DNA from 2 places in the Arthrobacter gyeryongensis genome. Region 1 is predicted to be linked to the other one. Evidence: predicted binding sites of a transcription regulator. Region 1 holds the regulator's gene; the other holds the start of a gene.
What was found. Region 1 encodes Rex, which represses fermentation and respiration genes when NADH is low (regulators of the CRP and FNR family bind a similar motif). Its sites were predicted from a motif close to CTTGTGAANNNNTTCACAAG; they were not measured.

Region 1 (3,408 bases):
GGACAGAGCAATAACTGGTTCAGCTTCGTCATCAGCCTCATCGCAACGGTCCTGATGTGGCTGCCCAATTCGCAGGCCTGGTCCAAGTCAGTGAAGGGCGCCGTCTAGCCACTCCGTTCCAAGCCTGAATTTCATAGCTGAAGGCCGCGGCCGGTCCCTGGAGGACCCCGCGGCCTTCCGTTTGTCCTCGCTCCATTCACGGGGGATCCGCCGAAGCTTGTTCGGCGAGAATTCTTCCCGTGAATCATCACCAGCACTGTGCCGTCGGGGTACGGTGGAATTAAGCCGAGCTGGGGGCAGGGCACGTTGCACCCGGCAGCCGTATCTGCAGTCGACACGCAAAGGAATGCCATGAGCACCCCTCCGTACCCGCCGTCCACTCCCGGCGAGAATCCCACCCCTGAGGAGCCGAAATACGGCCAGCAGTCACCTCAGCAGGGTCAGCAGCCGCAATACGGCCAGCAAACGCCCCAGTACGGCCAGCCTTCCGCACCGCAGTACGGGCAGCAGGCTCCGCAGCAGGGTCAGCAGCCCCCTTACGGCCAGCCTTCCGCGCCGCAGTACGGGCAGCAGGCTCCGCAGTATGGCCAGCAGGCTCCACAGTACGGCCAGCAGGCACCACAGCAGCCGCAGTACGGCCAGCCTTCCGTCCCGCAGTACGGCCAGGGCGGACCGGTCGCCTGGCCGAGCCAGCAGCCCGCTGCGACGTCGGGAGTCCCGCAACTGGTCAACATCTCCTTCTGGCTCATGATTGCCGCCGGTGTACTGACCTTGATCGGCATTCCCTTCACAATCGCCACGCTGAACTCGCCGGCGGGCAAGAGCATGCTGGATCAGGCCTTGTCGGCGCAGGGAACCAGCGCTTCAGGCATAGACACCAGCAGCTTTATCAACATTCTGGTCACCGTCTTGGTTATTTTCTCGGTGATCTTTGCCGGACTCTACGCACTGGTTGCGTTCAATGTCCGCAAGGGGAAGAACTGGGCACGCATCCTGGGCACGGTTTTTGCCGGAATTTCCCTGCTGGGCCTGACCCAGATCGGCATGGGCACCATCACCATCCTTCTGGGCATCGCCGCGATCGTGCTGCTGTACTTGCCGGCCTCGGCGCCGTACTTCCGGAAAGCCCAGCCGTTCGCGAACCCCTACGGCCAGGCGCCTTACGGCCGCTAGGCCATACGGCGAACGGCCACAGGGCCTATAGCTAGGAACAAAACCAACAACGGGCGCAGACCCGGCTTCGCCTAGAGGGCTTGGCCTGGGGTCTGCGCCCGTTGTGCGTGATACGCCAGGATCTGAAGCTCAGTGGCCATGTCCACCTTCCGCAGATTCACGTAGGGCGGAACCTGGAGCAGCACTGGAGCAAAGCTGAGGATGCTGCGGATACCGGCGCTGATCACGCGGTCGCAGACATCCTGTGCCACCGCTGCGGGAAGGGCCAGGACAACCATGTTGGTGCCGGTCCGCTGAAGGACCGTTTCAAGATTGGCGGCGTCGCTGACCCGCAGCCAGCCGACTTCGTTCCCGATGATCATGGGATCGGCGTCGAGGATCGCCACCACGTCGAACCCACGCGACTCGAATCCGCCGTACCTGGCCAAGGCTTTGCCAAGGTTTCCGGCGCCCACAATGGCCACTTTCCAGTCGTGGGTCAGGCCGAGCGCCGCCGCGATGTGCCGGCTCAAGTACTGGACCTCGTACCCCACGCCCCGCGTTCCATAGGAGCCGACGTAGGAGAGGTCTTTGCGCAACGTAGACGAACTGACTCCCGACGCCTCAGCCAAAGCCTCGGAGGAAACCCGTTCCACGCCTTCGCCCAAGAGGGAGTTAAGAGCGCGCAGGTAAAGCGTCATCCGGGCCACAGCCGCGGGCGGTATCTGCTTCGCGGCAGAGTCCTTGTCCCCGGGTACAGCTTCGGCGGACGGTTCCAGCGCAGTCACGTTCTTCTCCATTGCGTCGCTTTGTTTTCCCACTCTATTGCCAACAAAGCTCTGCACGCATGTTCAGGCGGCGATGGCCTTCTTCAGGACCCGCACCAATCGTGCCTCGTCGATTTTCCAGAAATCCCTCTGAATTCCGTCCACCAATACCACCGGGATCTCCTCGGCGTAGCGCTCGCGCAGGACCGGGTCAGTGTCGATCGACTGTTCCGTCCACGTGAGCCCAAGGCTTGAGGTCACGCGTTCGACGGCGTCACGCGCCGCGGCGCAAAGGTGGCAGTCAGCTTTGGTGAGGAGTACGACGTCGGGATTTGGCATGGTTCAACGTTATCGCTTCAACGTCGGCACGGCCGTCGCGAACGGCAGGGGGCCGGGCGATTGACTAGACTCAAGGCATGCCCGTCGAGAAGAACGCCGTTGTGGCCACCGCGCCGACTGCAACGCAGCAACACGGCGAAGCCGCATTCTTCGACGTCGACAACACCCTCATGAAGGGTGCCAGCCTCTTCCACGTCGCCCGGAAGATGTATGAACGCAAGGCCTTCACGCTCTCGCAAGCCGCGGGTTTTGCCTGGAAGCAGTTCAAGTTCGTCCTGCGGGGCGAAAAAATGGAGGACGTCCATTCCGTCCGGGATTCCGCGCTGATCCTCGCGGCCGGTATCAAGGTGTCCGATATCAAGGAGCTGGGCGAAGAGGTCTACGACGAGATGATCGAGTCGCGGATCTGGCCCGGCACCAAGGCCCTGGCAGAACAGCACCTGCGTGTTGGCCGGAAGGTCTGGCTCGTGACCGCCACGCCCATCGAAGTTGCCACTGTCATTTCCACGCGGCTCGGCCTGAGCGGGGCCCTGGGTACCGTCGGCGAAGTCGAAGATGGCGCATACACGGGGCGGCTCGTGGGCGAGATCCTCCACGGACCGGCCAAAGCCGTGGCTGTGCAGCGCGTTGCGGACGAAGAAGGCCTGGACTTGAAGCGCTGTTGGGCGTACAGCGATTCACATAACGACATCCCGCTGCTCACTTTGGTGGGCCACCCGGTGTGCATCAATCCCGACGCCGGGCTTCGCCGCCATGCGCGGGAGAACAACTGGCCCGTTTACGACTTCCGGTCCGGCCGCCGGGCAGCCACACTCGGCCTCAAAGCCGCGACCGTCGGTGGCGCCGTCTACGGTTTGTGGCGGGGCTTCTCCAAGTTCCGCAGCCCGAGGGCCTAACCCCCAGGCAACCCTCGCTCACATATAGCCCCCTCTCCAGCAACCCTCGCTCACATATAGCCCCCTCTCCAGCAACCCTCGCTCACATATAGCCCCCTCTCCAGCAACCCTCGCTCACATATAGCCCCCTCTCCAGCAACCCTCGCTCACATATGAGGTAAGAATCGCCATGTGCCCACATACCTGAGCGAGCGTCATCGAAACGGCCCACATACCCGAGCGAGCGTCATCGAAACGGCCCACATACCTGAGCG
Region 2 (3,408 bases), on a different contig from region 1:
CCGACAAAACCGAGCGCGCCGCCCGGCCGGACGCTGTGCAGTGCCTGTTCCATGGATTCCTTGGTCCCGACGCATTCCAGGACGGAGTCGGCCAAAACGCCTCCGAGCAACTCACGGACCTTGGCCACTCCGTCGTCGCCACGCTCGGCGACGATGTCCGTGGCCCCGAACTCGAGGGCAATCGCCTGACGGTCGGCGTGCCGGGACATCGCGATGATCCGCTCGGCTCCAAGCCGCTTCGCTGCGAGCACGCCGCAGAGCCCTACCGCGCCGTCGCCGACGACGACGACCGTCCTGCCAGGGCCGACCTTCGCCGCGAGAGCGGCGTGGTGGCCGGTCGCCATCACGTCGGAAAGCGTCAGCAAGCTCGCGCGGAGGGCGTCGTCGGGTTCCGTGACGCCGGGAACCTTGACGAGGGTCGACTCGGCGAGGGGTACGCGCACGGCCTGGCCCTGCCCGCCGTCGATCGCGTGCCCGCTGTCATCTTTGCCTCCCCAACCTGCCAAGTGATCGCAGGCCACGGTGACGCCGTTCAAGCATTGCGGGCAGGCGCCGCAGCTGACCAGGAAGGGAGCGATGACGAAGTCGCCAACCGCCAAGGCCGTGATGTCGTCACCGATGCTTTCCACCGTGCCGATGAATTCGTGTCCAATGGCCGAAGGCTGGTGGGTGGGCTTGACGCCGCGGTACGGCCACAGATCCGATCCGCAGACACAGGAGGCGGTGACTTTGACAACGACGTCGGTGGGCAGCTGGACCGTGGGGTAGTTACGGTCTTCAACACGGATGTCGCCGGGACCGTGGATGATGGTGGCGCGCATGGGGCTCCTCAAATGGTGGTTGGTGGGCTTGAATCGAGTCTATCCCCGCCGCGCCTATGGTCCTGTACTGGCCGGTAGCTCAGCCCGGACTCGCAACGGCCACGTTCGCCGCTTGGCCACCAAGTCGCGCAGAATAGCTCCATGACAAAAAGCAGCGGGCGCTTGCCACGGCTTGAGGACGTGGCGGAACGGGCGGGAGTCTCGCACCAGACCGTGTCCCGGGTGATCAACGACCACCCCAACGTCAGCAAGGGCACTCGTGAGCGTGTCGAGGCGGCCATCACTGAACTGGGTTACCGCCGCAACACTGCTGCGCGGAGCCTCGTGACCCGCCGTTCCCAGACCATCGGCGTCCTGGCGAGCGAGTTGGCGCAGTACGGCCCGGCGAACACCCTGCTGGGCGTCGAGCAGGCAGCGAGGGATGCCGGCTATTTCGTCAGCATCGCAGCCTTGAGGACGGTCAATCGCGAGGCGATTCTTGATGCAGTCCGGCATTTCCTGGACCAGTCCGTGGATGGGATCGTCGTCATCGTGCCGCATTCGGAGACCCTGCTGGCGTTGGCTGAAGTGAACGCCGGGGTTCCCGTGGTGGCCGTGGGATCGCTGGGCGACGCCTCCGTCAGCGGAGCCATGGTGGACCAGAAGCACGGCGCGGAACTGGCCGTCAGGCATCTGCTTGATCAAGGACATCGACGGATCGGACACGTGGCCGGCCCGCAGGACTGGATCGACGGAGTGGCCAGGGCCGAAGGGTGGAGCGCAGCGTTGCGGGCCGCGGGCCTTGAGGATGATCTGCTGGTAGTGGGGGACTGGAGTGCCGGCAGCGGCTACGACATCGGCAGGAAACTCGCGGCTGAAAGGACCGCCACGGCGCTTTTTGTGGGAAATGACCAGATGGCCCTGGGCCTGTTGCGGGCCTTCAGCGAGGCGGGCGTCCGCGTGCCCGGGGACGTTTCGGTGGTGGGATTCGATGACCAACCCGAATCCGGCTACTTCACGCCGCCGCTGACCACGGTGCGCCAGGACTTCGAAGAACTCGGGCGGCGCTGCATGGACCTCATGCTGGACGGCATCGAGGACGGGCAAAGCGTCGGCACCACCGTGGTGGAGCCTGAGTTGGTAGTGCGCCGAAGCACTTCCGCCCCCGTCTGACTGCTTCTTTTCACTTGGGCCGGCCGGCCGGTCGTTGATCACCACATCTTGACGTGTGATTTGTTAGCGTTCACAATTGGACGAGTCCGCAAGGCTGCGGGCAGGCTATTGGAGGATTTTCATGGGCGTCACAGCGGACGGCAAGGAACATTACGTCATCGGCGTGGACTACGGCACGCTTTCCGGCAGGGCGGTCGTGGTGCGGGTCAGGGACGGCAAGGAACTGGGAAGCGGCGTGTTCGACTACCCGCACGCGGTCATCACCGAGGCTTTGCCTGGCGATCTGGCGGATGGACCTGATGGACCTGATGGCACAGCGGTCGGGCTTCCGTGGGAATGGGCGCTTCAGGTGCCGGAGGACTACCGGGAGGTGTTGCGTCATGCGGTTCCCGCCGCGGTGCACGACGCCGGGATCGATCCGGCCGCCGTCGTTGGGATCGCCACCGACTTCACGGCGTGCACCATGGTGCCGGTGAAGGCCGACGGCACTCCGCTCAGCGAACTCCCCGGATTCGCCAACCGGCCGCACGCGTACGTGAAGTTGTGGCGCCACCACGCGGCCCAGGGGCAGGCCGACCGCATCAACGCCCTGGCCGCCGAGCGGGGTGAGGCCTGGCTGCCACGGTACGGCGGGCTGATTTCTTCTGAATGGGAGTTCGCCAAGGGCCTCCAGCTCCTTGAGGAGGATCCGGACGCATACGCGGAGACGGACCATTGGGTCGAGGCCGCGGACTGGATTGTCTGGCAGCTGTGCGGGAACTATGTGCGGAATGCCTGCACCGCCGGGTACAAAGGCATCTACCAGGACGGCAAATACCCGTCTGAAGCCTTCCTCGCGGCGTTGAACCCTGGCTTCAAAGAATTCGTGTCCGCCAAGCTCGAACGCAAGGTTGGCCGGCTGGGGGATGCGGCCGGTTACCTGACGGCCGAAGCCGCCGGGTGGACCGGCCTGCGTGAGGGCATCGCCGTCGCGGTCGGGAATGTGGATGCACACGTCACCGCGCCGGCGGCCCGGGCCGTGGAGCCCGGGCAGCTCGTCGCGATCATGGGTACCTCCACCTGCCACGTCATGAACGGCTCCGAGCTGCACGAAGTGCCGGGCATGTGCGGAGTGGTCGACGGCGGGATCGTGGAGGGGCTCTGGGGCTACGAAGCCGGCCAGTCCGGGGTGGGCGACATCTTCGGGTGGTTCACCAAGTACGGCGTGCCGCCCGAATATCACGCAGCCGCCGAAGCAGCGGGACTGGGCATCCACGAATACCTCACCGAACTCGCCTCCCGTCAAGGGATCGGCGAACACGGGCTCATCGCGCTGGACTGGCACTCGGGCAACCGCTCCGTCCTGGTGGACCACGAGCTGTCAGGCGTGGTCGTCGGCCAGACGCTGGCAACCCGCCCGGAGGACATCTACCGGGCGCTCCTGGAGGCCACGGCC

Region 2: a site for Rex is predicted at 2,031-2,050, ahead of araB (ribulokinase). Genes of this name have one in related genera too.

Annotation. Positions count from the first base shown of each region.
Region 1 is NZ_BAABKK010000010.1:474,030-477,437, forward strand. It holds gene ABEA18_RS08955 (hypothetical protein) at 1-108, shown strand, start outside; gene ABEA18_RS08960 (hypothetical protein) at 352-1,173, shown strand; gene ABEA18_RS08965 (redox-sensing transcriptional repressor Rex) at 1,245-1,952, opposite strand; gene ABEA18_RS08970 (glutaredoxin family protein) at 2,004-2,258, opposite strand; gene ABEA18_RS08975 (HAD family hydrolase) at 2,336-3,154, shown strand.
Region 2 is NZ_BAABKK010000024.1:149,734-153,141, reverse strand. It holds gene ABEA18_RS16480 (zinc-dependent alcohol dehydrogenase family protein) at 1-821, opposite strand, end outside; gene ABEA18_RS16475 (LacI family DNA-binding transcriptional regulator) at 963-1,973, shown strand; gene araB (ribulokinase) at 2,095-3,408, shown strand, end outside.